Regions from separate parts of the Kribbella swartbergensis genome, predicted to be linked through region 1. Evidence: riboswitches for the same ligand, from Rfam matches in the RefSeq annotation. Region 1 holds a riboswitch; each other region holds the start of a gene.
The links. A riboswitch is a leader RNA that binds a small molecule or an ion and turns the genes downstream of it on or off. The one in region 1 is predicted to bind cobalamin.
Positions count from the first base shown of each region.

Region 2: it holds a riboswitch for cobalamin, as region 1 does, so the genes downstream of both, ACYVOK_RS25100 (ribonucleoside-diphosphate reductase subunit alpha) here and ACYVOK_RS07275 (putative cobaltochelatase) in region 1, are expected to answer to the same signal.
Region 3: it holds a riboswitch for cobalamin, as region 1 does, so the genes downstream of both, ACYVOK_RS05695 (CbtB domain-containing protein) here and ACYVOK_RS07275 (putative cobaltochelatase) in region 1, are expected to answer to the same signal.

Region 1 covers NZ_BAAGPM010000014.1:93,758-103,811, forward strand. The annotation lists gene cobN (cobaltochelatase subunit CobN) at 1-1,229, shown strand, start outside; gene surE (5'/3'-nucleotidase SurE) at 1,242-2,015, shown strand; gene ACYVOK_RS07265 (hypothetical protein) at 2,074-2,157, opposite strand; gene ACYVOK_RS07270 (3-keto-5-aminohexanoate cleavage protein) at 2,130-2,765, opposite strand; cobalamin riboswitch at 2,855-2,980, shown strand; gene ACYVOK_RS07275 (putative cobaltochelatase) at 3,049-5,172, shown strand; gene cobO (cob(I)yrinic acid a,c-diamide adenosyltransferase) at 5,172-5,786, shown strand; gene ACYVOK_RS07285 (cobyrinate a,c-diamide synthase) at 5,780-7,135, shown strand; gene bluB (5,6-dimethylbenzimidazole synthase) at 7,132-8,496, shown strand; gene ACYVOK_RS07295 (hypothetical protein) at 8,510-9,124, shown strand; gene ACYVOK_RS07300 (LolA family protein) at 9,252-10,054, shown strand, end outside.
Region 2 covers NZ_BAAGPM010000026.1:213,687-223,740, forward strand. The annotation lists gene ACYVOK_RS25070 (GNAT family N-acetyltransferase) at 1-497, shown strand, start outside; gene ACYVOK_RS25075 (glyoxalase superfamily protein) at 736-1,107, opposite strand; gene ACYVOK_RS25080 (RNA polymerase sigma factor) at 1,120-2,343, opposite strand; gene ACYVOK_RS25085 (YciI family protein) at 2,355-2,693, opposite strand; gene ACYVOK_RS25090 (serine hydrolase domain-containing protein) at 2,826-3,752, opposite strand; gene ACYVOK_RS25095 (ribonucleotide-diphosphate reductase subunit beta) at 3,798-4,853, opposite strand; gene ACYVOK_RS25100 (ribonucleoside-diphosphate reductase subunit alpha) at 4,850-7,681, opposite strand; cobalamin riboswitch at 7,815-7,970, opposite strand; gene ACYVOK_RS25105 (DinB family protein) at 8,037-8,618, opposite strand; gene ACYVOK_RS25110 (Fic family protein) at 8,701-9,975, opposite strand.
Region 3 covers NZ_BAAGPM010000008.1:409,983-420,036, forward strand. The annotation lists gene ACYVOK_RS05640 (GNAT family N-acetyltransferase) at 1-125, shown strand, start outside; gene ACYVOK_RS05645 (DNA polymerase IV) at 171-1,268, shown strand; gene ACYVOK_RS05650 (amidohydrolase family protein) at 1,265-2,104, opposite strand; gene ACYVOK_RS05655 (mandelate racemase/muconate lactonizing enzyme family protein) at 2,152-3,246, opposite strand; gene ACYVOK_RS05660 (GntR family transcriptional regulator) at 3,350-4,045, shown strand; gene ACYVOK_RS05665 (fumarylacetoacetate hydrolase family protein) at 4,071-4,934, shown strand; gene ACYVOK_RS05670 (class I SAM-dependent methyltransferase) at 4,973-5,569, shown strand; gene ACYVOK_RS05675 (VOC family protein) at 5,579-5,956, shown strand; gene ACYVOK_RS05680 (hypothetical protein) at 5,957-6,340, opposite strand; gene ACYVOK_RS05685 (histidine phosphatase family protein) at 6,407-6,958, opposite strand; gene ACYVOK_RS05690 (CbtA family protein) at 6,955-7,704, opposite strand; gene ACYVOK_RS05695 (CbtB domain-containing protein) at 7,709-7,906, opposite strand; adenosylcobalamin (AdoCbl) riboswitch at 7,957-8,027, opposite strand; gene ACYVOK_RS05700 (LysE family translocator) at 8,132-8,773, shown strand; gene ACYVOK_RS05705 (MFS transporter) at 8,775-10,054, opposite strand, start outside.

The sequences.
Region 1 (10,054 bases):
CGTCGGGGTCGCCGACGCGTGGTCTGGTCAACGTCCTGCCCACCGGCCGCAACTTCTACGCGGTCGACCCGAAGGCGATCCCGAGTCGCAACGCATGGGATGTCGGCGTCGCGCTGGCCGACTCGCTGCTGAACCGGCACAAGGCCGAGACAGGGGAGTGGCCGCGATCCGTCGGTCTGACGGTGTGGGGCACGTCGGCCATGCGCACCCAGGGCGACGACCTGGCTGAGGTGCTGTGGCTGCTCGGCTGCCGCCCGGTCTGGGACGACGCGTCGCGCCGGGTCACCGGGTTCGAGGTGGTCCCGCTCTCGGAGCTCGGCCGGCCGCGGGTCGACGTGACAGTCCGCATCTCCGGCTTCTTCCGGGACGCCTTCCCGCATGTCGTCGCGTTGCTGGACGAGGCCGTGCGCACGGTCGCGGCGCTGGACGAGCCGGCCGACGACAACTACCTGCGCGCCCACGTCGACGCGGATGTTGCTGCGGGCAACGACGTACGCTCGTCGACGGCCCGCGTCTTCGGCTCCAAGCCAGGTTCGTACGGCGCCGGCCTGCTGCCGCTGGTGGACGCGCGGAACTGGCGCACCGACGCCGAACTGGCCGAGGTGTACGCGGTCTGGGGCGGGTACGCGTACGGCAAGGATCTCGACGGCACCGAGGCGCGCGGGTCGATGGAGCGTGCGTACGCCCGGATCCAGGTGGCGGCGAAGAACGCGGACACCCGCGAGCACGACATCATGGACTCCGACGACTACTTCCAGTACCACGGCGGCATGATCGCGATGGTCCGCCACCTCACCGGTTCGAACCCGAAGGCGTACGTCGGGGACTCCGCCGTACCGGCGCAGGTGAAGACGCGGACTCTGGAAGAGGAGACCAAGCGGGTCTTCCGGGCCCGGGTGGTGAACCCGCGGTGGATGGCGGCGATGCGGCGGCACGGGTACAAGGGCGCGTTCGAGATGGCCGCGACGGTGGACTACCTGTTCGGGTACGACGCGACCGCGGGCGTGGTCGACGACTGGATGTACGAGACGCTGACGACCGAGTACGTCGCCGACCCGGAGATGGCGGAGTTCTTCCGCAGGTCCAACCCGTGGGCGCGGCACGGCATCGCCGAGCGCCTGCTCGAGGCGGCGCAGCGCGGTCTGTGGGCCGAGCCCTCCGCGGAAGCACTCGAGACGCTACGCAGCGCAGTCCTTGAGACAGAGGGTGACATCGAAGATCGGGGCTGATTGGGTAGAGGTATGGCGCCCGAGAACCTGCGAGTCCTGATCACCAACGACGACGGTTACCAGGCTCCGGGGATCCGGGCGCTCGCACCCGCGATCGCCGAACTGGGGCACGACGTCCTGGTGGTGGCGCCGCTCGACGACCAGAGCGGTGTCGGCTCGGCCCGGGCCGGGATGGTCGGCCGCCCGATCCGGACCGACGTCGAGGAGGAGGGCGGTATCGCCTACCACGGCATCGACGGGACGCCGGCCCTCGCGGTGACGCTGGCATCCGTCGGGGCGTTCGGCGCGGCGCCCGACGTGGTCGTGTCCGGAATCAACCGCGGCCACAACATCGGCGTACCGATCTTCCATTCCGGCACCGTGGCCGCGGCGCTGACCGCGGCCGGGCAGGGCATCTCGGCGGTTGCCGTCAGCATCGACTCCGAAGACCCGGCGCACTGGGAGACCGCGGGTGCGGTCGCCGCCGAGGCGCTGACCTGGATCGTGCCGGAGCCGGCCGGGACCGTGCTGACGATCAACGTGCCGGACCGCCCGCTCGACCAGTTGGCCGGCGCCCGGCACGCGTCCCTGGCCCCGATCAAGCGGTCCCGGATCACCGGTACGACGGCCCCGACCGGCGAGCCGATGATCGAACTCCAACCGCCGGCCGCGAACCCGGTGCCAGGCTCCGACGAAGCCCTGCTCGCCGCCGGCTTCGTCTCGGTCACCCCGATCGTCGGCATCCGCGAGGTCAAGGACGACACAGCCGCCACCACCCTCGCCAAACGCCTCGCCGCCTACCGATGAAACTCTCCGCCGGCGAGTCACCTCTGACCGTGACGCCGAGGTGGTCAGGACGTTTGTGTTACAGGTAGGCCAGTAGATCCGCGTTGCTGGTGACCTGCTGTCCGTCGGGTCCGGTCAGGACGTCCTCGAACCCGATCCGGATGCCGTAGCCCTGCGTCGTCGCCCATCGCAGTACTGGCAAGCCCACTCGTTCTCACCATGGACGACAAGCTCGGCCTGACTTGGACCGAGCGCCGCCAGGGTCGCCTGTGCGGCTTCGACGCCGTCAGCACCGGGCGAAATGCCCGGCAAGGCCTCGACCAGGACACGCGTCACGGGTCCGCCCCAGGCGACGTACTTCTCAGCGGCTTTCGCCGTGAACAGCCCCGCCTCGACCCCGATCCCGCGCTCGATCAGCAGGTCCGCGATCCGCTCGGCGCCGTCTTCGTGGAAGTTCACACTCGCGAAGTCGGGCCCGCGCTCCCAGCCGGCGAGCAACTCCGTTCGCCGGGCGAGATCCGGAACGATCTCCTCCCGCGTCGACACGCCGATCGGCACGCCGGGACACCGCTGCCGAACGGCCTCGACCGCGGCATGGATATCGGCCCAGCGCAGACTCTCCTTCTCGTCGGCTCCGCGCGGGTGGATGTGAACCGCGAGGGCGCCAGCCCGAACCGCGCCCGCAGCCTCCCGCGCCAACTCCTCCGGCGTGATCGGCACCCCGGGATGATCGGCCCGCGACCGATCCCCGTTCAGACACGCCTTGATCATCCGCCCACGCTAACGCCGACCTCCGACAACGAAGGATGTCGTGGGGCGGCGATGTGAGCCTGGTCGCGGAGGAGGGGGATGCGGTGTGCCATGATCGGGCGGACGGTTGTGGAGGAACACCGGTGACCGGCTGCGGCCGGGAGTCCGGGGCGGTCCCGCCACTGTGACCGGGGTGACCCGGGAGCCAGGACATCCGCGTCCGTCCGCCGGTCCGCGATCACCGCGGTACGGCGTACCAGCCGTAGCGGGCGTGGACACCCGCTCGACGAAGGGACCCCCGCCGATGCGGCCAGCTCCGACCACACCAGCCGAGCTCACCCCGCGGGGACACTCCGGGTTTCCGTTCACCGCCGTGGTCGGTATGGCGGATCTCCAGCTGGCGTTGATCCTGGCCGCCGTCTCACCCGCGATCGGCGGTGTGCTGATCCGCGGCGAGAAGGGCACGGCCAAGTCCACCGCGGTCCGGGCGCTGACCGAGATCCTCCCGCCGGTGGACGTCGTGACCGGCTGCCGGTTCTCCTGCGACCCCGAGCACCCGGACCCATCGTGCCCCGACGGCCCGCACGGGTCGGAGCGCGCGGTCCGCCCGGCTCGGCTGGTCGAGCTTCCCGTCGGCGCCACCGAGGATCGCGTACTCGGCTCGCTCCATCTCGAACGGGCGCTGGCCGAAGGCGTCACGGCGTACGAACCCGGTCTGCTCGCCGCCGCGCACCGCGGGCTGCTGTACGTCGACGAGGTCAACCTGCTGCACGACCACCTGGTCGACGTACTGCTCGACGCCGCCGCCATGGGCCGCGCGACCGTCGAACGCGACGGTGTGTCCGTCACCCATCCCGCCCGCTTCGTCCTGGTCGGCACGATGAACCCGGAGGAAGGCGAGCTCCGCCCCCAACTGCTCGATCGCTTCGGCCTGACCGTCGACGTCGTCGCCAGCCGCGACCCGGCCATCCGCGTCGAGGTGATGCGCGCTCGCCTGGCCTATGAGGCCGACCCGGCCGGCTTCACCGCGCAGTACGACGGAACGCAGCGCGAACTCGCCGAGCGGATCGTGAAGGCCCGTGACCTGTTGCCCCAGGTGATCCTGACCGAGGCGGCGCTGCGGCAGATCGCCGAGATCTGCGCGTCGTTCGACGTCGACGGGATGCGCGCTGACCTCGTCACGGCGCGTACGGCGGTCGCGCACGCGGCCTGGTCGGGCCGGACGGTGGTCGAGGTGGAGGACGTCCGCGCCGCCGCCAAGCTCGCCCTGCCCCACCGCAAACGCCGCAACCCGTTCGACGCCCCTGGCCTGGACGACGACCAACTCGAAGAGGCGATCAGGAACAGCACGCCACCCCCGGACCCCGACGACGACCCGGACGGCCGGGGCGGACCGGGCGGGCCGGACGGTGGCGGCGCCGACCCATCCGACCCCTCGGAAGCGGACAACGCCGATCCAACCGACCCAGCCAACGCCGACGCCGCCAACCGGGCCGACGCCGACGCCGCCAACCGGGCCAATGCCGACGCCGGCAACCGCGCAGACGCGGATTCGGGCGAGGCTGACAGCGGCGATGTGAAGGCCGGCCCGGCGGGAGTGGAGGAGGTCGTCGGGAGCTCGCAGCCTTACAAGGCTCGACTGTTGAGCGTGCAGTCCGCCGGTGCGGGCGTTGCCGGACGACGGTCGCGGGCAATCACCGACCTGGGCCGCGTGGTCGGCGATCGACCAAGGGTCGGGCGGGAGCCCGGTCGACCGCACCTGTTGGCGACCCTTCGGTCAGCGGCCCCTCACCAGCAAGCGAGGGGACGAAGCGGTCCCGGACTGACGGTGCATGCGGCGGACGTGCGCCTCGCCGTACGTGAAGGTCGCGAGGGCAACCTCGTCCTGTTCTGCGTCGACGCGTCCGGGTCGATGGGTACGAAGAAACGCATGGGTGAGGTGAAGACGGCGATCGTCTCACTGCTGCTCGACGCCTACCAGCGCCGCGACACCGTCGGCCTCGTCACCTTCGCCGGCGCGTCGGCCACGGTCGCGCTCCCGCCGACCGGCAGCGTCGAAACCGCCGTACGACGTCTTGAATCGCTGCCGACCGGTGGTCGCACGCCGCTCGCCGAAGGCCTGCTCCAGACGGCGGAAGTACTCCGCATCGCCGCCATCCGCGATCCACGCCGCCGGCCGCTGCTCGTCCTCGTCACCGACGGCCGGGCAACCCACGGCGACAACGCCTTCGCGCGCGCCAGGCAGGCGGCCGGATGGCTGGCCCAGCAGGGAATCGCCACGGTCGTGGTCGACTGTGAACCGCATCGCGGTGTCCGCCTCGGTCTCGCCGCGGAGCTGGCCGCCGACCTCGGCGCCGAGTACCTCGACCTCGGTGACGTTGCCGCAGGCAACCTGGTCCGGGCCGTCACCGAACGGAGGGCGGCCTGATGCCGAAGGGACAGCCCGCCGTCGTACCGCAGGACGGCCTGACCACCCGGCAGCGACGGAACCGGCCGTTGCTGATGGTCCACACCGGCGAGATGAAGGGAAAGTCGACGGCCGCCTTCGGGATGGCGCTGCGCGGCTGGAACCAGGGCTGGAACATCGGCGTGTTCCAGTTCGTCAAGAGCGCGAAGTGGAAGGTCGGCGAGGAGAGTGCCTTCCGGGCGCTCGGGCAGTTGCATGAGGCAACGGGTCAGGGCGGTCCGGTGGAGTGGCACAAGATGGGCGAGGGCTGGAGCTGGGCGCGCAAGGCCGGCACCGAGGACGACCACGCGGCCGACGCCCTCGAGGGCTGGCGGGAGATCCAGCGCCGGATCGGGTCCGAGACGCACGACCTCTACGTACTCGACGAGTTCACGTACCCGATGAAGTGGGGCTGGGTCGACGTCGACGAGGTGGTGGACACGCTGGTGAACCGGCCTGGCCATCAGTACGTCGTCATCACCGGCCGCGACGCCGACCAGCGACTGCTCGACGCCGCCGACCTGGTGACCGAGATGACCAAGATCAAGCACCCGATGGACGCGGGTCAGAAGGGCCAGAAGGGCATCGAGTGGTGATCCCGCGTCTGGTGGTGGCCGCGCCCGCATCAGGCGCGGGGAAGACGACTGTCGCCGTCGGGCTGATGGCGGCGCTCCGGCAGGCCGGGCACACGGTCGCGGGTTTCAAGGTCGGCCCCGACTACATCGACCCCGGCTTCCACGCCGTCGCGACCGGTCGGCCCGGGCGGAACCTCGACCCGATGCTGCAGGGTGAGGAGCGCGTCGCACCGCTGTTCGCGCACGGCGCGGCGGGTACGGACCTTGCCGTCGTCGAAGGTGTGATGGGCCTGTACGACGGTGCACTCGGGACCGAGGGCTTCTCCTCCACGGCCCATGTCTCGAAGTTGCTCAAGGCACCCGTCGTGCTGGTCGTCGATGCCTCCGCGGCCGGGCGCAGCGTCGGTGCCGTGGTCAGCGGATTCGTTGCCTTCGACACCGAGGTTCGGATCGTCGGGGTGATCCTGAACAAGGTCGGCTCGGATCGCCACGAGGCCGAGGTCCGGGCCGGTGTCGCACCGACCGGCGTACCGGTGCTCGGCGTACTCCGGCGGGACACCCGCCTGACCGTGCCCAGCCGCCATCTGGGGTTGGTCCCGGCCGACGAACAACGCGGGCAGGCGGAGGCAGCCGTGGAGGCGGCGGCCGAGCTGGTACGACAGGGCGTTGATCTCGAGGCGTTTGTGACGGCCGCCCGCACCGCGGTGGAGTTCGACGTGGCGGCATGGGATCCGGCGACCGAGGTGACACCGGCCGAGGAAGGTCGTCCGGTCGTAGCGGTTGCCGGCGGGCCGGTGTTCTCGTTCCGCTACACCGAGACGACCGAGTTGCTCGCAGCCGCCGGCGCCGACGTCGTCACCTTCGACCCGCTGTCCGACCCGTTGCCTGAAGCCACATCAGCGCTGTATCTCGGTGGTGGCTTCCCCGAGTTGCACGCCGAAGCCCTGTCGGCCAACGTCGGGCTCCGTCGGCAGGTGGCGACCGAGATCGCGGCCGGCCTGCCCGTCATCGCGGAGTGCGCCGGCCTGCTCTACCTGTGCCGCGAGCTCGACGGTCACCCGATGACCGGTGTCCTCCCCGCGACCGGACGGATGACCGGCAGCCTGACGCTCGGCTACCGTACGGCGATCGCCGCGAGCACGACCGCGTTCTTCGACGAGGGACGGCGCGTCCGCGGCCACGAGTTCCACCGTACGATGATCGACCTCGACACCGAGGTGGATCCGGCCTGGTACCTCCCGAGCGGGGCCGAAGGCCTCACCCGGTCCCGGCTGCACGCGTCGTACCTGCATCTGCACTGGACCGCGACCCCCGACGTGCCCGCGCGCCTGGTCGCGGCCGCTCGTGTCCACGCCGGGCTGGAGAAGTGAACCTGGTCGTCGGAGTCGGTCTGCGCTCCGGTACGTCGTACCGCGAACTCCGCGACCTGGTCGACGCCGCACTGGCCGAGGCGGGCGGGGGAGTTGTGCGCACTGTGATCACCGTTGAGGGCCGGGAGACAGAGCCGGGTCTGCAGCGTCTGGTGGCGTCGCTGCACGCCGGCCTCCGGACCGCAAGCGCCGAAGACCTGAAGCATCAGACCGTGCCGACGCCGAGTGACCGGGTGGAACACCTGACGAGCACGCCGAGCGTTGCCGAGGCGGCTGTGCTCCTGACCGGCGCCGAACTCCTGGTTCCCAAACGGAAGTCCCCGAACGCGACCACAGCCGTCGGACGCCTACGTGCCGCCCCCGGCTACCCGCCGACCGAGCGGGACGTGGTGCATCGCGTGCTGGCCGAGCGCCGGGACGTACGGCGTGGGTTCGTGAACCAGCCGATCGCCGACGACGTACTCACTCGGGTGCTGGAGTCCGCACACCGTGCACCGAGTGTGGGCCTCAGCCAGCCGTGGGACTTCCTGCTGATCCGCGACATCGCCACGCGCCGCAAGGTGCACGACCTGGCCATTGCTCAGCGTGACGCGTTCGCCGCATCGCTTCCGGACGACCGGCGTCAGGCGTTCGACGGGCTGAAGATCGAGGCGATTCTCGACACGCCACTCAACATCGCTGTGACCTGTGACCCCGGCCGTGGCGGCAGGCACGTCCTCGGCCGGCATGCGGATCCGCGCACGACCTGGTTCTCGGCGGCGATCGCCATCCAGAACCTCTGGCTGGCCGCACGAGCCGAAGGGCTCGGCGTCGGGTGGGTCTCGTTCTTCGAGCCCGGTGAGGTCGCCGCCGTGCTGGACCTTCCCGCGCACATAGAGCTCGTCGGCTACCTCTGCGTGGGCCATGTCGAGGAGTTCGCCGCGGCACCCGAGCTGGTACGGACCGGGTGGGCCGCACGCCGTCCACTCGCCTGGGCCGTGCACCACGAGCAGTGGGGTCGTCGGAGCTCGTCCATCGAGGACGACGCGGTGAACGCCGGTAAGAACGCAGTACGGGCTGTCGGCTGGCAGCGAGTTCGTGTGGTCGTGGGTGGCGATCCGTCGGAGTATCTGGAAGAGCTTGACGCGCTCGTCGTCCAACTGGGGCCTGACCGGCCGGCGGCTGACTTCGGAGTGCTGTGGCGGCCGGCGCGTACGCCGGTGGAGGCTGTTGAGCTCGGTGTCGAGGTCGCACGCGACCTGGCGATGCAAGGGGTCGGACAGCTCGTCGTACAGGTCGTCGAGGAGTCCGAGCTGGCCGACGGCCTCGCGCGTGGGCTCCGGGCCGGGGCGCTGGCCTGTGGAGTGGACTGGTCGGGATGACACACTCGTCCGCATGACCGTTCCACCACAAGGCCAAGCAGCCATGTACGTGCCCGCGTTCTCGATGAAGCAGCGGATCACGATGATGGCGAACAAGTACGAGCTGATCGCCACCAACCCGGACGGGTCGGACGGGCCGCTGCTGGCCTTCGCGCAGCAGAAGCGGCTGGCGTTCAAGGAGCAGGTCACCTTCTACAGCGACGACTCCAAGTCGCAGGCGGTGTTCTCGTTCAAGGCGCGCAGCACGATCGACCTCGGCTCCGGGTACGACGTGTTCGACGCGAGCGGGCAGCCGATCGGGTGGTTCAAGAAGGAGTTCGGCAAGAGCCTGCTGCGATCCAGCTGGCTGCTGTCCAGCGGGCACCTGCACGCGGCCGGGACCGAGCGCAACCCGACCATCGCGATCGTCCGCCGGATCTGGGAGTTCGTCCCGTACCTCGGTGACATCCCGCTGCCGTTCATCTTCCACTTCGACTTCACCGACCACGAGACGGGCCAGCCGGTCCTGTCGGTGGAGCGCAAGGTGTCGGTCCGGGACCGCTACCGGGTCACCGTCCAGGATCCGCGGCTGGACTTCCGCGTGGCCGCCGCGATGACCGTGGCCCTGGACGCGCTGCAGAGCCGCTGACATCCACCCTGCGCGGTACGTCGTACGCCCGGCGTACCGCGCTCGTCGTACAGCCTCCTCACTCTTTTGGGTGAAGTGACCCTGAGACCACTTGGTTCCACCCGGTGACGGTGCGAGTCTTGAACACATGGGTGCAGCGCAGCGCAGTCGACGGTGGTTGGTTCCGGTCACGGCAGTCGCGGTGGTCGCGGGGGTGGGCACGCTCGGTCCGGTGGTTGCGGACGCGACGCCCAACTTGCCCGACATCACCGCGCAGGAGTTGCTGACCAAGGTCCAGACCGCCAAGGTCGACGGCCTCAGCGGGACCGTCCGGTCCTCGGCCGACCTCGGACTGCCGGCGCTGCCCGGCGTCGAGGGCGCCGACCAGTTGTCCGACCTGCTGAGCGGTGAGCACACGGCCCGGGTCGCGTTCGCGAGCCCGGACAAGGCGCGGGTGTCCATCCTCGACAACATGGCCGAGCGGGTCCTGACGACCGACGGCAAGACCGCCTGGGCCTACGACTCCGCCGAGCGCGAGGCGGTCAAGCTCACCCTGCCGCCGCGGACCAGCCGGCCCGCCAAGCCCGAGCTCCGGCCCGAGTCGTACGACCCGGCGGCGGTGGCGAAGCAGTTCCTCGACAAGATCGACCCGTCCACCACGGTCGAGGTGAGCGGGACCGAGGAGGTCGCCGGCCGGGACGCCTACAAGCTGCGCCTGGTGCCGAAGTCCGGCAGGTCCACGGTCGGTTCGGTCACCCTGGCGATCGATGCGAAGAACTGGGTGCCGCTCGAGGTGACCGTGATGCCCCGCAGCGGGAACGACCCGGCGGTGCAACTCGGATTCTCCTCGGTGTCGTTCGACGTACCGGCGGCGAGCACGTTCGCGTTCACCCCGCCCAAGGGTGTGAAGGTGAAGGAGGAGAAGGTGCCGGCCACCCGGCAGGCGCCGAC
Region 2 (10,054 bases), on a different contig from region 1:
AGCGGCGTGAACGCGTCCTCTACCGCGGACACGGTCCGGTCGCTCACGATTGGAGCCGGCGGCTGCCGCCCGGATTCCACCTCAGCGCCATCGATGACCTGGGCAGTGGTCTCGGCGGACTTGCGAACGCGACGGACGTCATCGCCGAGATCGAGTCCACCTGGGCATCGATCGCGGACTTCCTGCGTACCGGATTCGGTTTCGTTGCCCATGACACCGAACAGATCGTCAGCTGGTGCGTCGCCGAGTTCGTCAGCGACGGGAAGTGCGGCATCGGCATCGAGACGATCGGGAGCCACCGCGGGCGCGGCTTCGCAACCCTGACCGCGAGTGCGTTCACCGAGCACTGCGCCGAGCGGAACATCACGCCGTACTGGGACGCCTGGACGAGCAACCGCCCCTCGACCGCAGTGGCAGAAAAGCTCGGCCTCCGAAAGATCGAGACCTATCACGTCTCCCTGGGCGACTTCAAGGACGTCCACCCCCCGAGGCGATGACCGAAGCGCCTCGGCCGCCACGCGGGTGGTTCACCTGAGACGGGTGCCGTGCGGAGCGCGGCTTAACCGCGGGGTAGGTGGCTCACCTGGGACGGGTGCTGTGCGAGGCGCGGGCTGACCGCGGGGTGGGTGGCTCACCTGGGACGGTGATGTGTGGAGGGTGTTTGGCTGCGGGGTTGGTGGTTGTGCTGGGAGCGATGGGGTGGGGTGGGAGGGTGGTTGGCCGGGGGCGGGTGGTTCAGGTCGGGTGGGTCTGTTGGATGACCCAGCCGTTGCCGTCTGGATCGTCCAGGGAGGTGAACCTGCCCCAGGGGGCGTCTTGGATGTCCTCGTTCAGCGTTAGTCCGCGGCCGGTTAGCTCGGCGGCTGTGGCGTCGACGTCGTCGCACTCGATCACCAGGCCCTTCAGCGAGCCGGGTGGCATCGTGGGGAACCACGTCACCAGAGTGATCGACGTGCCACCGCCGGGCGGCTGCAGCTGGACCCAGCGCAGTTCGCCGAACATGTTGTCGGCGCGCACGTCGAAGCCGAGCTTCTCGGTGTAGAAGGCCTTCGACCTGTCCTGATCGCTGACCGGGACGGAGACGATGAACAGTGATTGCAGAGCCATGATTCGCTCACTTCAGGAAGGACGGGTCAAGTCGTTGCGGCGATGGATGAGGTGCTCACGTTCGGCCGAGTTGGTGGCCCGAGCGATCGCCTCGGTGTAGGCCTGCACCGCCTCGGTGTCACGCCCGAGCCGGCGCAGCAGCTCGGCGCGCGCGGCCGGTAACAGATGCGAGGAGGCAAGCGTCCCGTCGGCGGCGACGCTGTCGAGCAGCGCCAGACCGGCGAGTGGGCCGTCGGCTTCACCGACCGCGATGGCGTGGTTGAGCGCGACCATCGGCGACGGCGCCGTCGCGAGCAGGACACGGTAGAGGTCGGCGATCTGCGCCCAGTCGGTGTCCGCGGCGGTGGGCGCGTTCGCGTGTACGGCGGCGATCGCGGCCTGGATCGCGTACGGACCGGACGCTCCCAGGTGCATGGCGTGGGACAGCAGCTGGCGCCCCTCGGTCATCAGCTGGTGGTCATAGTGGGACCGGTCCTGGTCGGGGAGCAGGACAAGGCTTCCGTCAGGCGCCCGGCGAGCAGCGCGGCGCGCGTCGGTGAGCAGCATCAGCGCCAGCAGTCCGGTGACCTCTGGTTCGTCCGGCATCAGCGCGTGCAGCGCCCGAGTCAGGCGTATCGCCTCGTCACACAGCTCGTCCCGGATCAGCGCCGAACCGGACGTGGCGATGTAGCCCTCCGTGAACAACAGATAGAGGACCGAGAGGACGGCCGGCAGGCGGTCCGGCAGTTCGTCACGGCGGGGCACCCGGTACGGGATCCGCGCGTCGCGGATCTTGGCCTTGGCTCGTGCGACGCGCTGGGCGATGGTGGTCTCGCTGGTGAGGAACAGCCGCGCGACTTCGGCGGTCGAGAGTCCGGCCAGGCACCGAAGGGTGAGCGCGACCTGGCTGCCGGGGGTCAGCGCCGGATGGCAGCAGGTGAAGAACAACTGCAGCCGGTCGTCGGGGATCGGCCCCGGATCCACGGTCTCAGGTGGAGGAGTCTTCATCGTGGCCGCCAGTTCGGACAGTTTCGCGGCTTGCGTGCGGGCGCGCCGGATCCGGTCGATGGCCCGGCGACGGGCGGTCGTCACCAGCCAGGCGGCGGGGTACTCCGGCACCCCGTCGCGTGGCCAGGACGAGGCGGCGATCGCATAGGCGTCGCCGAGCGCCTCCTCGGCCAGATCGATGTCGCCGAGGAGGCTGATCAACCGGGCCAGCACGCGGCCGTGTTCGCTCCGGAAGACCGTGCTCAGCACGTCGTCGGCGTTCAGTTCGGCTCCACCGGTCGGACCTCGACAGTTCCGTGGGTGGCTCCCGGGCAGCGGGCCGCCCAGTCGATGGCCTGGTCGAGGTCGTCACAGTCGATCACGAACACGCCGCCGAGTTGCTCACGCGACTCGATGAACGGGCCGTCGGTCACCAGTCGCCGGCCGTCGCGCACGGCCACCGTGGTGGTCAGCGCCGCCCGCTGCAGCCGCGGCCCGCCGCGCAGCACCCCGGCTTCGGCTGCCTGCTTGAAGTAGGCGGCGTAGTCGGCGTCGAGCTGCGGCCAGTCGAACTCGGCGTCGCGCGACTCGTCTCGGTAGATCAGGATTGCGTACTCCATGGTCGGTCCCTTCTAGCGTCTGTTCCTCGGTGGCCCTCGGTGTGCCACGGCGAGTAGACGAGCGGGCGCGACGTCCCTCGACATTCCTCCAGTGTGACCGTCGTCACATTGCCGGCCAAGGTCGGTTGGGTGTCACAACACCGGCAGGACGTGCGCACGGATCAGGTCGAGGGCCGGTCGCCAGTCGGGTGGCAGGTCATCTGCCGGTGGCGGGCCGAATCGGAAGTTCGGGAACCCGGTCGTGACGATCACCGCTCCGGCCGACGGGACCACGAGGAGATGCTGACCGGCCCAGCCGCCGGCCAGCAGTGACTCGCCGCCGATCCAGGTGAGGAAGCCGTACGGCAGGCCCTCGGGCGGACCGCCGGCCGACTGCGGCCGCCGGAACTCGGCGAAGTACGCCGGGGCCAGCAGTTGGCGGCCGTGCCAGGTCCCGTCGGACAGCCACAGTCGGCCGATCCTGGCGAGGCCGTCGGCGCTGATGCTCAGATGCGCGTACCCGAACGGGATCCCGTCCGGGTCGCACCGCCACTCCGCCTGAGTGATTCCGAGCGGTTCGAACAGTTCGCGCCGGGTGACGTCCGCGACAGACTCGCCCAGCAACTCGCAGGCCGCGGCCGACAACAGGTGTGCCGCCCCGTCGTCGTACCCGAAGCGGCTGCCAGGCTCGTGTTCCTGCGGTGCGCCCGCGATCCGCGCGACCTGTCCACCCGGCAGGGCCGTCAGTTCGTCGACGTCCTCGATCCGGGCACCACGGGTCATGGTCAGGAGATGACGCCAGGTGTGCGGTTTCCCGCGCAGCGCGGGCAAGATGGCACCGACCGGACTGTCGACATCCGGTAGGAGGCCACGCCCGGCCACGACGCCGAGCACCGTCGCGAGCACGCTCTTGGTTACGGAGAACACGTCCGCGACCAGCGGCCCGCGCAGGTGCTCGTCGACGACGAGCGAGCCGCGGACGACGATCTGCAGATGGCTCGTGTGGGCATAGCGCGGGTCGGTGGTCGCCGTGGCGACCACCTTTCGCGCCGCGGCCAGGATCGGCTGACGCTCACCCACGCCGGGACCGCACCGATCGTCTCGTCATGGAGTCAATCTAGAAGGTCAGTCCCAGCTGAGTCCGCTGGACGACTGGTACTCGATGACGCGGGTTTCGAAGAAGTTCTTCTCCTTCTTCAGGTCCATCACCTCCGACATCCAGCCGAACGGGTTGCGGGTCTCGCCGAAGATCGGGGCGAGGCCGATCTGTTCGGCGCGGCGGTCGGTGATGAAGTGCATGTACTGCTCGCACAGTTCCGCGGTCAGCCCGAGCATGCCATTCGGCATCGTGGCCCGCCCGTAGGCGACCTCGAGCTCACACGCCTCGGTCAGCATCTGCCGCACCTCGGCCTGGAACCCGGCCGTCCACAGGTGCGGATTCTCCTGCTTGATCTGGTTGATGCAGTCGATGCCGAAGTTCAGATGGATCGACTCGTCCCGCAGGATGTACTGGTACTGCTCGGCGATCCCGACCATCTTGTTGCGCCGGCCGAGCGACAGGATCTGCGCGAACCCGGTGTAGAACCACATCCCCTCGAACACCACGTAGAACGCGATCAGGTCCCGCAGGAACGCGGTGTCGGCCTCCGGCGTCCCGGTGCGGAAGTCCGGATCCTCCAGGTGCCGGGTGTACTTCAGCGCCCAGGCGTCCTTGTCCGAGATCGACGGCACCTCCCGGTACATGTTGAACAACTCGCCTTCGTCCAGGCCGAGCGACGTACAGATGTACTGGAAGGTGTGCGTGTGCACGGCCTCCTCGAACGCCTGACGCAACAGGTACTGCCGGCATTCGGGGTTGGTCAGTTGCCGGTACACGGCCAGCACGATGTTGTTCGCGACCAGCGACTCCGCGGTGGCGAAGAAGCCCAGATTGCGCTTCAGCATCAACCGCTCGTCCTCGGTGAGGCCGTCACGAGACTTCCACAAGGCGATATCGGCCTGCATGGACACCTCGGTCGGCATCCAGTGGTTGTTGCAGGCGGCAAGGTACTTCTCCCACGCCCAGCGGTACTTCAACGGGAGCAACTGGTTGACGTCCGCCCGCGCATTGATCATCGCCTTGTCCGCCACCTCCACCCGGGAGGCGCCCACGGCGATCTCGCCCAGTCCGGTGGGGGTCACTGGCACGCCTCGCAATCCGGGTCGTCGATGGAGCACGCGGCCCCACTCAGCTCGGGCAGAGCAACCGGTACGGCGTTCAGCCGGCCGTCGGTGCCCTGCAGCGTCGACTTCTCCACGTGGGTCGCTGACTGGGAACGGAGGTAATAAGTCGTCTTGAGGCCATGGCGCCATGCCGACCGGTAGAGCTCGTCCAGCGCCCGTCCCGACGGCTGCGCCATGTAGAGGTTCAGCGACTGTGCCTGGTCGATCCACTTCTGCCGCCGCGACGCCGCCTGCACCAACCAGTGCGGGTCGATCTCGAACGCGGTGGCGTACAACTCGCGCAGGTCGGCCGGGATCCGCTCGATACCGGCCAGGACGCCGTCGTGGTACTTCAGATCCGACACCATCACCTGGTCCCACAGGCCGCGCGCCTTCAAGTCGGCGACCAGGTACGGGTTCGCCACGGTGAACTCGCCGGACATGTTCGACTTCACGAACAGGTTGCTGTACGCCGGCTCGATCGACTGACTCACCCCGCAGATGTTGGAAATCGTCGCGGTCGGCGCGATCGCCATCACGTTCGAGTTGCGCATACCGTCCCGGAGCACCTTGGCGCGCAAGGCGTCCCAGTCGAGGATCGTAGTCTTGTCGACGATCACGTCGCCGTCTCGCGCGGTCTCGAGCAGAGCGATCGAGTCGATCGGCAGAACGCCCTGGCTCCACAGTGAACCGTCGTACGTCGAGTAGCGGCCGCGTTCGGCCGCGAGGTCGCTGGACGCCTCGATCGCGTGGTAGCTGATCTGCTCCATCGAACGGTCCGCGAAGGCGACGGCCGCGTCGGAGGAGTACGGGATCCGTAGCGCGAACAGCGCGTCGGCGAATCCCATCAGGCCGAGGCCGACCGGGCGGTGCCGCTGGTTCGCGCGCTCGGACTCGGGCGTGGTGTAGAGGTTCACGTCGATGACGTTGTCGAGCATCCGCACTGCCGTCTTCACGGTGTCGCGCAGCAGTTCGGCGTCGAGGCCGCCGTCGGTCAGGTGCGCGACCAGGTTCACCGAACCCAGGTTGCACACGGCCGTCTCGTCGACGGTGGTGTTGAGGGTGATCTCGGTGCACAGGTTCGACGAGTGGACCACGCCGTCGTGCTGCTGCGGCGACCGCAGGTTGCAGGCGTCCTTGAAGGTGATCCAGGGATGTCCGGTCTCGAACAACACGGTCAGCATCCGCCGCCACAACTCCACCGCCCGGACCCGGCGGAACACCCTGATCTCACCACGGTCCGCGGCTTCCTCGCAACGACGGTAGGCCTCGGCGAACGCGGCGCCGTACAGGTCATGGAGGTCCGGGACCTCGTCGGGGGAGAAGAGCGTCCACTGGCCGTCGGCCTCGACCCGCTGCATGAAAAGGTCGGGCACCCAGTTGGCGGTGTTCATGTCGTGGGTCCGGCGACGCTCGTCGCCGGTGTTCTTGCGCAGATCGAGGAACTCCTCGATGTCGATGTGCCAGGTCTCCAGGTACGCACAGACCGCACCCTTCCGCTTGCCACCTTGGTTGACCGCTACAGCGGTGTCGTTGGCGATCTTGAGGAAGGGGACGACGCCCTGCGACTCGCCGTTGGTGCCGCGGATCTTCGCGCCGATCCCGCGGACCGGGGTCCAGTCGTTGCCGAGGCCGCCGGAGTACTTCGCCAGCAGCGCGTTGTTGCGAATCTTGGTGAAGATGCCCGCCAGGTCGTCCTGGACGGTGGTCAGGAAACACGACGACAGCTGCGGCCGGGTGGTGCCGGAGTTGAACAGCGTCGGCGTCGACGACATGAACCGGAACGAGCTCAGCAGCTCGTAGAACTGGATCGCCCGCGCTTCCCGGTCGTCCTCCCGCAGCGCCATCCCCATCGCAACCCGGAGGAAGAACGCCTGCGGCAGCTCGTACCGGACCTTGTCGATGTGCAGCAGATACCGGTCGTAGAGCGTCTGCAGACCCAGGAACGTGAAGTCGAGATCCCGCTCCGGCCGGATCGCGGCGGCGAGCCGAGCCAGGTCGAAGTCAGCCAGCTCCGGGTCGAGCTGCCCCGCGTCGATCCCGGTCCGGACGTACTCCGGGAAGTACGCCGCGTACTCCGTGGCCATGTCGGCCTGGCTGGCCTGGCGCGGCTCACCCTGGACCCGACCGAGCGTCTCGCGCCGGATCTGGTCGAGCAGCAGACGCGCCGCCGCGAAGCTGTACTGCGGCTCGGTCTCGACGTAGGCCCGGGCGGCCATCACCAGCGCGAGCTCCACCTCGTGCTGCGCGATGCCGTCGTAACAGGAGCCGAGGGTCTCGTCCAGGACGAGGTCGGGATCGACCGCGTCGAGCCCGTCGGCCGCTTCCGCAACAATCAGGCGCAGCCGGTCGACGTCCAGCGGCGCGGTGCTGCCGTCGGCGGCGCGGACGGTGATCGTGGGTTTCTCGGCGACGCCGGCCGGGTCCGCAGGCGTGCGGGCCCTGCTGCGCTCCTCCCGGTAGAGGACGTAGGCCCGGGCGACCTGGTGCTCACCGGCGCGCATCAGCGCCAGCTCGACCTGGTCCTGGATGTCCTCGACGTGGACGCTGCGCCGGGCCTGAAGATGGCGGGGGCCGCGACTGGTCAGGGCGTCGACGACCCGGCCGGTCAGGTCGGCCACCAGGTCCCGGACCCGATGTGTCGCGGTGGCGTCGGCACCCTCGACGGCGAGGAACGCCTTGGTCATGGCGACGGCGATCTTGCCCTGGTCGAACGCCGTTGTGCTGCCGTCGCGGCGTACGACGGTCAGCTCGATCGACCGCGTCGGCCCGTTGGCCGCCGGTCGTGATGAGGAAGTGACGGTCACAGATGCTCTTTCCACGTGAGTTCGAAGGTCCGTGACTCGTGAATGGGGCGCACGACGGGACAGGCAGCACCGGCCGGGTCTACTGCCGTCACGCCCTGCGACCCACCCTCGAGGTCTCGGACCGCGCGCACCGGCGGTGCACGCGCCGGTGGCAGGTATCCGGACTCGCGGACGGTCTCCGCTCACCGTTGCGGGGCAGCTCCGGACTCGCACCGGATTCCCCTCTTGCCTCGGAGCGGCCCACATCTTGTGGTGCCGGTCGCTCCGAACCACCAGCAGTAGTGATGCTAGGTGGCTGGAGCTAGATCTTGTGGTAGCGCCACGCCGCGTGTCGCGCATCTTGTGGTCCGGGGGCTCACGCTGCGGCCGCGTAGAGATTCTGGAGCGTCATGATCTCCGAGCCGTGATGGATGAGCTCACGGTTGAGCCGCAGTACGACGTGGCCGAACGGCTCGGCCGCGTCGAGCTCGGACGCCTGGCTGAGGCCGACCGTCATCACCTCGTCCTCGTCGAGTGCCGCGATCGAGTCCTGCCACGCGTCCACCCAGTGCGTCAGCCAGGCCACCGCGTCCCGGGCGTTGCCGTGCAAGGTGATGTCCGCCCGGCCTTGCCGCCGCTCGCCGAACGTCCACTCCCAGCGCTCGAAGAACTGCTCGGTCAGATGCGCGATCAGCCAGGCGATCGTGCGCGGCCCGCGGTGGTCGGGCTCGGCCGGCCACTGGGCCACCCATTCGCCGGAGCCGAGGGACCGGAACCGGCCGGCGTAATGGCGGCGGACGACGGTCAGCGCCTCGCCGCTCGGCTGCCAGAAGTACTGCTCGTCGGTCAGCTCGGCGAGCCGGCCCGACAGCACCATCCAGCTGAAGCCGAGCTGGCCGCGCACCATCGCCATCGCCGACGGGCGGTGCAGGATGTCCCAGTCGAACGGCTCCGGCATCACACTTCCTCACGCTCCTGGGTCGGATTTTGCGGCAGGATCGAACATGTGTTCGAATTGTTGCCCGAGCGGGAGGAGAAAGTCAATGTGCGCGGTGTGTCGGTTCTGGCCTCGGTGGCACTGGTCTGGTAGGTGGCTCGATCCTGGTGTCGGCGGCCGGGCTGGCGAAACGTCGTTCCAGCAGGGTGAAGGCGTCGATCAGTTCAGGCGCCTCGTAGACCCTGTTCCGGCGGCCGTCGGTGATCTCGCGCAGCACGCGCGCCTCGACCAGCCGGGCGAGTGCCTGGTTGGCGGCCTGTTGCGAGCGGTCGATCAGCCGGGCCGCGCCGGCCAGCGTGAGCACCGGCGCGGCGGGCAGTGTCTCGATCAGCAGTTCCACGGCCGAGCCGGCCCGGACCGGTGCGGCCCGCTCGCGCCAGGCGGCCTTGAGGTCGGCCGCCGCCCGCTCGAACCGGGCCGCCTCCGCGGTCGCGTGGCTGCACGCGGCGGCGAACATGAGCAGCCATTGGTTGGCCGCCGTCCGGGCGCGCGGACTCGTCGGCTTGCCCGTGTGCCTGAAGGCGGTGAGCGCTTCGACGTACTGCGTCGCGTGGGTGGCCAGCGACAGGGACACCGGTGGGACGGTCCGCTGGACCAGGCCCTCCGCGCGCAGGATCAGGTGGATCAGCGCGCGACCGGTCCGGCCGTTGCCGTCGGCAAAGGGGTGGATCGTCTCGAACTGCACGTGCGCGATCGCGGTCTTCGCCAGCACCGGCAGGGGAGATTCGCGGACGAAGGCCATCAGGTCGGCGAGGAGTTCGGGGACCAGTTGAGCCGGCGGCGGGACGTAGTACGCCTCGGCGGGGGAGCGGCCGCCGATCCAGTTCTGCAGGTACCGGACCTCGCCGCCGAGCTCCGGATGTGGCGAGTGCGCCATCAGCCGCCGGTGAGCCTCGAGCAGGTGCTCGACCTCGAGTTTGTCACCGGCCTGCACGGACTCGGTCGCCCACGTCATCGCGTCGACGGCGCCGAGCACCTCCTCGGCGGTCACGTCCCGCTGCCGCTCCCGCAGTACCTCGGCCTTCAGCAGCCGACGCGCCCCGACGACCAGGCCTTCGATCTGGGACGACCCGACGGCCTCGGCCCGGAGCAGCAGTCGTGCGAGCGCCTCGCTGTTCGTCAGTACGGCGGCAGTCGCATCGAGGCGGCCGAGATCGCCGGCCGCATCCTCCAGTGCGGCGAGCACCTCGTCGCTCAGGTCGAACGTCCGCCCGGCCAACGGATCCGGGAAGTACAGCTCGTACGACCCGCCCAACCGCTCCGCCCGGGTGAACCCGTCCGGATGCCCGGGCCACCGATGTAGCTCCACCCGCGCCATGACCACACTCCTTCTCTGTTCAAGGTTAGCGCATAACCTTGAACGAGCACACTGCTGCACTGTGCCCCTCCACCCACCG
Region 3 (10,054 bases), on a different contig from region 1:
AGTGCCGCCGCCGCGGCCACACCCACCTCGACCTCAACGTCTTCGGCACCAACACCACCGCCATCAACCTCTACACGTCCCTCGGTTACACCGTCACGTCCCAGCAGATGCGCAAGGCACTCTGACGGTTCACCCGGCCGCTGTCGGAGGGCTGTGGTTACCTGTGGGGTATGAGCTGGTGGGTCCTGCACGTGGACATGGATCAGTTCATCGCGGCTGTGGAGATCCGGCGGCGACCCGAGTTGAAGGGGCTGCCGGTCGTGGTGGGCGGCTCGGGGGATCCGACCCAACCGCGGCAGGTCGTGGCCACGGCGTCGTACGAGGCGCGCGAGTTCGGTGTGCACTCGGGGATGCCGGTCCGGGCGGCGTACAAGAAGTGCCCGCAGGCGGTCTTCCTGCCCTCGGACCCGGCGGCGTACGAGGCGGCGTCGACCGAGGTGATGGACACGCTGCGCTCGTTCCCCGTGGTGGTCGAGGTGTGGGGGTGGGACGAGTGCTTCGTCGGGGCGGAGACCGACGATCCCGAGCAACTCGCGGCCGACCTGCGGGCGGCGGTGTTCGAGCGTACGACGCTCACCTGCTCGATCGGGATCGGCGACAACAAGGTCAGGGCCAAGCTGGCGACGACGTTCGCCAAACAGCCGCGATCCCACGCGGTCCCGTTCGAGGAGGCGGGGACCGGGAGTCCGCGTGAGGTCGACGGGGTCTACCGGTTGACCGGGGCGAACTGGCGCGAGGTGATGGACCACCGCGCCGTCCGGGAACTCTGGGGCATCGGCAGCCGGATGGAGCGCAACCTGAACGAACTCGGCATCGTCACGGTCGCCGACCTGGCGGCCGCGGACCTCGACGTCCTCCGCGAACGCTTCGGGCCGAAGATGGGCGCCTGGTACGCCGCCCTCGGCCGCGGACTCGGCGACACCGAGGTGACCGACGTACCCCGCGAACCGGTCTCGCGCAGCCGGGAGGAGACCTTCCCGCACGACCTGGCCGACCGCGCGGAGGTCGTGGAACAACTCCGCCGGATCGCCGTCGAGGTCACCCGCGACGTCGTCGCCGAAGGCCGCAGCATCCAGCGCATCTGGGTCAAGGTCCGCTTCACCACCTTCTACACCCCCATCAAGAGCCGCAAGCTCCCCGAGACCACCCAGGACCCGGACGTCGTCGCCACCACCGCACTCGCCCTGCTCGACAAGTTCGAACTCCGCCGCCCGGTCAGGTTGCTCGGCGTCCGGGTCGAGTTCGCGCCCGCCGACGTACAGGTCTAGAGCCTGTAGGTGCGGGTGGCGGTGGTGGTGAAGACGGACTCGCGTTCCGTGGGGGTGAGGCCTGCGGTCAGGGTTTCGGCGGTTTCGACGACCTGGGCGTAGGTGGCGGCGAGGAGGCAGACGGGCCAGTCGGAGCCGAACATGACGCGTTCGGGGCCGAAGGCGTCGAGGACGACGTCGGCGTAGGGCTGGAGGTCCGAGGTCTTCCAATCGGTCCAGGAGGCCTCGGTGACCAGGCCGGAGAGTTTGCAGGTGACGTTCGGCAGGGCGGCCAGTTCCCGCAGGTGACTCGCCCAGGGCTCCAGCGGCTGGCCGATCACGGGCTTGGAGATGTGGTCGACCACGAAGGTCAGTCCTGGGAAGGCCCGCGCGGTCTCGATCGCGGCGGGCAGGTGGGGAGTCTTGGTGAGCAGGTCGTAGACAAGGCCCGCGTCGGCCACCGCGGACAGACCGCGGCGTACGTCGGGGCGGAGCAGCCAGTCCACGTCCGGCTCGTCGTGGACCTGGTGGCGGATGCCCTTCAGGTGCGATCCGTCCGGCCGGGCCAGCAATCCGGCCAGCGCGTCACCCACGTCCTGCGCGGTCAGATCGATCCAGCCGACCACGCCCGCGACCAGCTCGTTGCCGGCGGCAACCTGCAGGAACTCGACCGTCTCGTCGACCTGACCGACGGTCTGGACCAGCACGGTCGCGGTGACGCCGGCGTCCGCGGCCTGCGGAGCCAGGTCGTCGACGGAGAAGCTGCGCCGGATCGGGTCCATCTCCGGCCCGGACATCCAGCTCTGCTCGCGGACGGTCAGGTCCCAGATGTGGTGATGCGCGTCGACTCTGCTCATCCGACTGCGGTCCTTTCCGAGCTGCCTGAGAACACCCGCCAAGGTCGTCATCCGACCCGCCGGTCGTCGATCGCGTCGTGGTCCCAGTCGATGCCCAAGCCGGGCGTGTCCGGGGCGACCGCGTGACCGTCGGCCACCACCATCTCCGACCGTGTGATCGCCCGCAACTGCGGGATGTGCTCGACGTACCGGCCGTTCGGTACGGCGGCCGTCAGGCTGACGTGCAGTTCCATCAGGAAGTGTGGACACACCTCGAGGTTGAAAGTCTCGGCCAGATGCGCGGCCTTCAGCCACGGCGTGATCCCGCCGACCCGGGCCACGTCGGCCTGGACGATCCCGGCCCCACCGGCCGCGACGTACTCGCGGAACTGCGACACCGAGTACAACGACTCCCCGACCGCGATGGGGATCGAGGTGGACTCCGCCAGACGTACGTGGCCGGTCAGGTCGTCGGCCGGCAACGGCTCCTCGAACCACGACAGTTCCACAGCCTCGAACGCCGCGGCCCGTCGCCGGGCCTCGGGGTACGTCATCGACTGATTGGCGTCGACCATGATGTCCAAGTCAGGACCGACCGCGTCCCGCACTGCGCGCAGCCGCTCCAGGTCCTCGTGCACCCGCGGTTTCCCGACCTTCAGCTTGACTCCGGGCCAGCCCGCTCGTTGCGACGCGAGCGCACCCTCGACCAGCTGATCCGTTGTCAGCTGCAACCAACCGCCCTCGGTGTCGTACAGCGGCACCCGCTGCCGATACCCGCCCGCCAGCCGCCACAACGGCTCGCCGGCTCGTCGGCACCGCAGGTCCCACAACGCCGTGTCGACGGCGGCCAACGCCAGTGAGGTGATCGCCCCGACCGTGGTCGCGTGCGTCGACCAGAACAGGTCCGACCACACCGCCTCGACGTTCCGCGAGTCCGAGCCCGTCAGCCGTGGCAGCAGATGATCCTTCAGCAGAGCCAGTACGGCGGTGCCGCCCGTGCCGATCGTGTACGAGTATCCGAGTCCGGTGAGCCCGTCGGCCGTCTCCAGCGAGACGAAGATCGTCTCCTGCTTGAGGAACGACTGCACCGCGTCGGTCCGGACCGTCTCGACCTCGAGGTCGACGAGGAAGGCCTCGGCCCGGGTGATCGTCGGACTCTTCACGGGGCGGCTCCAGATCCTATAGGATATTGCGAACCTGATGCTGCCGCTTCACACTGGAGCCGTCAAGGGTGGGGCAGAATGAGAGCCTCTGGGAGGAGCGACGGTGACGGATGCGCATGTGGGTCTGGCGGGGCAGCTCACGCGCCTGCCCCAGCGACAGGTACTGAGCGACGACGTCTACGAGACGGTCAAGGGCCTGATCATGGACAGCGTGGTCGAGCCGGGCACCCGGCTGAACATCGACGCGCTGACCCGCGAACTGGGCATCTCCCAGACCCCGATCCGGGAGTCGCTGGCCCGGCTGGAGTCCGACGGCCTGGTGATCAAGGAGCCACTGCGCGGCTACCGGGTGTCGTCGCGGTTGACGCTGGCCGAGTTCGAGGACCTGTTCGAGTACCGGCTGCTGATCGAGCCGTGGGCGGCCGGCCGGGCCGCCGAGCGGGCCGGCTCCGAGGACCTGGCCCGGCTGAAGGCCGAGATGCTGAGCTACACCGACGTACCGGACCGTCCGGCGTACGAGAGCTACCGGGCGATGGCTGCACACGACCAGCGCTTCCATGATCTGGTGCTGGAGTTGTCCGGCAACGAGACGGCCCGGCAGTCCTTCGCTCGGACACACTGCCACCTGCACCTGTTCCGCCTGTACTACGGTGGCGGCATCGCGACGAAGGCGTTGCGTGAGCACAAGGCGGTGGTGACCGCGGTCCGCAAGGGTGACCCGGAGGAAGCGGCCGCCGCGATGCGGGCGCACATCGAGGCCTCCCGGGCCCGGTTGCGGCCGATGTTCGACAAAGAGTGATCCGTCCTCATCCAGGGAGAGACCTGTGGAACTGCTGCGCCTCGGCGCGGTCGGTGCGGAGCGCCCGTACGTGCGCGCCACCGACGGCACCGTTCACGACCTGAGCCCGATCACCCGTGACACCGGCGGCGACATCGACGGCGCGTTCCTGGCCGCGGACGGCATCGCCCGCGCCCGCGCCGCGCTCGAGGCCGGTGACCTCCCGGCGGCCGACGTCGAGGGCCTGCGAGTCGGTGCCCCGATCGCGCGCCCGGCCGGGGTGGTCTGCATCGGCCAGAACTACGCCGCGCACGCCGCCGAGTCCGGCGCCGAGCCGCCGAAGCAGCCGATCGTCTTCTTCAAGCACCCGAACACCGTCGTCGGCCCGTACGACGAGGTGCTGGTGCCGCGCGGCGCGACCAAGACCGACTGGGAGGTCGAGCTCGCCGTGGTCATCGGCAAGCAGGCCCGGTACGTCGAGTCGGACGAGGAGGCGCTCGCCTGTGTCGCCGGGTACGCCGTCTCGAACGACGTGTCGGAGCGGGCCTTCCAGATCGAGCAGTCCGGAGGGCAGTGGTCGAAGGGCAAGTGCTGCGAGACCTTCAACCCGCTCGGCCCGGCGCTGGTCCCGGCCGACGAGATCGACGACGTCCAGAACCTCGATCTGAAGTCCTGGGTGAACGGCGAGCCGCGGCAGGACTCGAACACCCGGGACATGATCTTCACCGTCGCGGCGCTGATCCGCGACCTGTCGCAGTACATGACGCTGAGCCCGGGGGACATCGTCAACACCGGCACCCCGGAGGGCGTCGCGCTGTCCGGCCGGTTCCCGTACCTGGCCCCCGGCGACACGATGGAGCTGGAGATCCAGGGGCTCGGCAGGCAGAAGCAGACCCTCGGCAAGGCCTGAACCGCGGTTCTGTCGGCGCGGCCCTCTAGGGTCGCGCCGTGACCGATCAGCTGGACGACATCAGGACCTCGTACGACACCGTCGCCGCCGCGTACGCCGACCTCGTGCAGGACGGCCCGCCGGACGAGCCCGTGACCCTCGACCTGTTCACCAAGCTGGCCGGTCCGGGGCCGGTGCTCGACGCGGGCTGTGGACCGGGGCGACTGACCGGTCTGCTGCACGAGCGAGGTCTTCAGGTCATCGGCATCGACCTGTCACCGGGCATGATCGAGGTCGCGCGGCGCGACCATCCGGATCTGGACTTCCGGGTCGGCTCGATGACCGCCCTGGACCTGCCGGACGGCGAGCTCGGCGGCGTCATCTCCTGGTGGTCGATCATCCACCTGCCGCGCGACGTGGTGCCACAGGCGTTCGCCGAGTTCCACCGGGTGCTCGCCTCGGGCGGGGTCCTCGCCCTCGGGTTCCACGTCGGCGAGGAGTCCACCCACAAGACCTCCGGGTACGGCGGGCACCCGATGAACGTCCACGTCCACCGCTGGATGCCCGGCGCCCTCACCGATCTGGCCGTCGCCGCCGGCTTCACGCCGTACCTCGACCCGGCGATCCCGGCGGACCGGCTGTTCTTCCGGAAGTAGTCTCGGCGCATGACCTCGCGCGTGCGTACGGTGACCTTCGATGCCCATGACCCCTACGAGCTGGCCGGTTTCTGGCTGAAGGTGCTGAAGGCCCCACGACCCGACGACGACCAGCCGGGCGACCCGTACGCGGCCGTCGTGACGGACTCGGTGACGTTGCTCTTCGAGCAGAACAACGACGAGAAGACGGTCAAGAACCGCGTCCACCTGGATCTCGAGCCGGACGGTCCGCGCGACGAGGAGGTCGAGTGGCTCCTCACGCTCGGCGCCACCATCGCATACGACCGCCGGGAGCCCGACGGCACCGGGTGGGTCACCATGCACGACCCCGAGGGCAACGAGTTCTGCGTACTGCGCAGTGCCGCCGAGCGGGCCGCGACGAGTTGATCAGACGTCGTCGGCGTACGGCGTCTGGCCGGTGAAGGTGATCCGCCAGTCGGTGCTCTGGGCGTCGACGGTGAGGTCGTAGCCTTCGCGCCGCGCGTTGACGCGGTACTTGCCGTCGTCGGCCGGCTCCGGCTCGACCTTCCAGCCGCGTGCCGCCAGCGTCTCGGCGGCGAACGTGATCAGCGCCTCCGGATCCGGCGACGTGGGGTCGCCGGTCTCGACCGTGATCGTGCACACGGACTCCGGGCCGCGGTCGTCGGACAGGGCGCCCTGGTTCACCGGGCCGACATCCTGCGTCACCACCGGTGTCTGGTCCGGGACGACCGTCGCCGCGACGGCGAGTAGTTCCGAGCGGAGGAAGTTCCGCGCTTCGGTGAGCGTCACACCCCCGTCATACACCTTGACCGCACCGAACGCGACGCGACGCCGCGATTCGCCTGCGGGTTCGGCTCAGTGGAAGGCCAGGGACCAGGAGCCGTCGGACCGGGTGAGGGTGACGGTGGCGAGCGGCCGGACGTCGACCTGACGCAAGGACTCCGCCGGGGCATCCAGCACGTACAACACCATCGCCCGGACGACCGCCGGGTGGACGACGGCCACGATCGAACGGCTGTCGTCGTCCTGCTGAGCGAGGTCTCCGAGCCAGTCCGCCACCCGGGTGAGTACGTCGTTCTCCGTCTCGCCACCCGGTGTCGCGGTGTGCGGCCGCTCGAGCCAGGCGGCCACCCGCTCCGGCTCGGCGCCCAGCAACTCCTCGAGCTCACGCCCGGTCCATTCGCCGTACTCCCGATCCCGGAGCGCCTCCTCGACGACCGGGGTGAGGCCGAGCGCCTCGGCCGTGAGTACGGCGGCTCGCTCCGGCCCGGCGTACACGGCATCGGCCTCGAACTCGAATTCGCGAGCGGCCGACAGGCTCGCCGGATCCGGCTCGGCGTCTCCACCGAGGACGAGTCCGCGCAACGCGGGAGTCAGGGCATGGGCGACCAGTTTCAACCCGCTCACGCGGCAACCACCTTCTGTCGGGAGAGCCGGCGATCCACCGCGGCGGCGTACCCGAAACCGAGCAGGAGCCACAGCGTCGCCTGCGTACCGAGTGAGGCGAACCGGAACTGCCAGAGCAGCGTAGCGGGGAACGACCCCGGAACCTCGTTGATCGCGGGCAGGATCAGGTACGCCGCCACGACCGTCGCAAGGAAGGCCGCGACACCACCGGCCAGTCGCGCGACGTCACCGAACCGGGCGGCCCACCGGGAGGCGGCCACACCGGCCCACACCGCGAGCAGACCGATCACCAGGGTCAGCAGATAGGTCACCGTACGGCGGGTGATCGTCTCGGGATCGCCGACCGCCGGAGGATTCGGCGGGTACTTCAGGAACGGCACGAGCACGATGCCGACGAATCCGGCCGCGGCCAGGCCCAGAGCGGCGTACGAGTCGTTGCCGGTCCGCAGCTTGCGCCGGAGCAGGGTGAACGCGACGGCGAAGACGCCGCCGAGGGCGACGCCGTACAGCGTGGTGGCGAGGAACAGGCCGGCCCGCTGGCCGTCGCGGCTGACGAGCGGCGCCTCCCCGGAGGCAGCGGTTTCGCCTTGGTCGTGCGAATGGGTGTGCGCGCCGCCGGCTTCCTCGATCGCGATCGCGGCGTCGATGTGCGGCTCGCCCATCGAGTACGCGAACGCTCCGGCCAGCAGGCCGGCGAAGAGTCCGACGATCAGTCCGCGCACCAGGAGCGATCCGAAGGTGCGCATGCGGCTAATGGCAGGGCACGCCGAGCAGGTGGCGGCCGTCGTGCATCAGCTCGTGCAGGTACATCCCGGACTGGGACACCGCACCCTGGTCGAAGGCGACCAGGTAGCCGAGCAGGAGCAGTACGCCGACGCTGAGCAGCGCGACGGCGAGAAGACGGGGAGAAACGGCCGGTACGGCGAGAGTGCGGGCAGGAGCTGCCATCTGAACCTCCTGGGGAAGTGCGCGTCCCCTTCGAAAGGCTGCTGGTGCCCGAGCGTCCTGACTCACGAGCAGTGCTCGCTCACAGTGGCGCGGCCGTGCCGGACTCTCACCGGCTTCCCTCCTGGCACCGCAGGTTGTCCCCCGAACCGTATCGGTGGGGATCGAGGGGGTCAACGCTGCCGGAACCGGGGTGACGTTCCCCACGGCCGCCCTTACCCTGAGCAGATGCCGTCCGCCCATCACCTGGTCGCCTTCGCGATCACCGCGTTCATCATCATCGTCGTCCCCGGTCCGAGTGTGCTGTTCATCGTCGGACGCGCGCTGGCCGTCGGGCGGCGCGAGGCGGTGCTGACGATGGTCGGCAACACCGTCGGCGCCGCGGTCATGCTGATCGCGGTCGCCCTCGGCCTCGGCACCCTGATCGCCGCCAGCGCGATCGCCTTGACCGTGGTGAAGCTGGCCGGAGCGGCGTACCTGATCTATCTCGGCGTCCAGGCCTTCCGCCACCGCAAGTCCCTGGTGACCGCGATGACGAGTGCGGTGAAGCCGGGCAACAGCCGCCGGACGATGCGTCAGGGCTTCCTCGTCGGCGTCACCAACGCCAAGACCGCCGTGTTCTTCGCCGCCGCGCTGCCGCAGTTCGTCGACCCGAACGCGGGCAGCCCGGCGTGGCTCCAGATCCTGCTGCTCGGCCTGATCTTCATCCTGATCGCCCTGGTCTCGGACAGCGCCTGGGCGCTCGTCGCCGGTACCGCTCGCGAGTGGTTCGCCCGGTCGCCGCGCCGCCTCGAGCTGGTCGGCGGGGCCGGCGGCCTGATGATCATCGGCCTCGGGGCCAGCATCGCCGTCACCGGCTCGAAGGAGTAGGTCACCGGGCCGTTCGGCGTCCGGCCTGTGCGCCGAGCAGGGCGAGCAGAGCCGGGAGGCCGAAGGCGACGAGATAGGCGGTCACCGCGGAGCGCGGCTCCAGCACGGCGAAGAGAGAACCGCCGACGGCCAAGACCGTTGCTGTGGACAACGAGTCGCTCAACTGCAGTGCGGAGCTGTTGGCACCCTGGGCGTCGCGTTCGGAGTACTCGAGCACCAGCACCGACAGGGTCGGGAAGACGGTCCCCATGCCGAGACCGGTGAGGCTCCACCCGAGGATGCCGACCACGACCGGGACGTTGTCGTTCAAGGTCAGGGCGGCGGTGACGATGCCGAGCATGATCGACACCATGCCGGCTTGCAGGAAGACCGCGTGGGAGAACGGCTGGTTGGGCCGGCCGCGGTACCAGGAGGCAGCGGTCCAGCTCAGCGCGCTGACCGTCAGCACCAGACCGGCCAGGGCCGGGGACAGGCCGCGTTCCCGGGTCAGCATCAGCGGCAGGAACACCTCGGCACCGAAGCCTGCCGAGGCGACCAGCCCCCGCAACGCGACGACCGACGGCAGACCCGACCGGAAAACAAAGGTGCCGCTCGGCAGCAGCTTCGGCGCGAACGCGACCACACCGGCAAGACCGATCGCGAGCAGGACGATCCGCAGTACGCCGTGCTGCTGACCGCCGTAGTGGAGCAGGCCGACGCCGACCGCCGCCGCCACCGCCAACAGCGCCCGCTTGTCCCACAGCCGACCCGGCCGTACTTCCTGAGCAGCGCCGCGGGCCAGGCCGGGCCGCATCACGAGCGCCGCCGGGATGGCGATGACCGGTACGGCGAGGAAGACGATCCGCCAACTGGTGTGCTCGACGATCAGACCGGCGATCGCAGGGCCGACCAGGGAAGGTACGACCCAGCCGGTGGCGAACGCGGCGAAGATGCGCGGCCGCAGCCTGGCCGGGTAGAGCCGGCCGACCACGACGTACAGGGCGACCGTGAGCAGACCGGACCCGAAGCCCTGGATGATGCGACCGGCGACGAGGATCTCCATCGTCGGTGCCAGACCGGCGATGATCAGGCCGGCCAGGAACCACGCGGTCCCGTGCCAGAGCGGGCGGGTCGGCCCTTTGAGGTCGCTCCAGGTCCCGGAGACAACCATCGCCACCACAGCGGAGGCCAGCGGCCCGCCGAACGCGAGCGCGTAGAGGTAAAGGCCGTCCAGCGCCTGGGCGACGGTCGGCATCGCGGTGGTGACAGCCAGGGACTCGAACGCGACCAGAGTGATCAGCG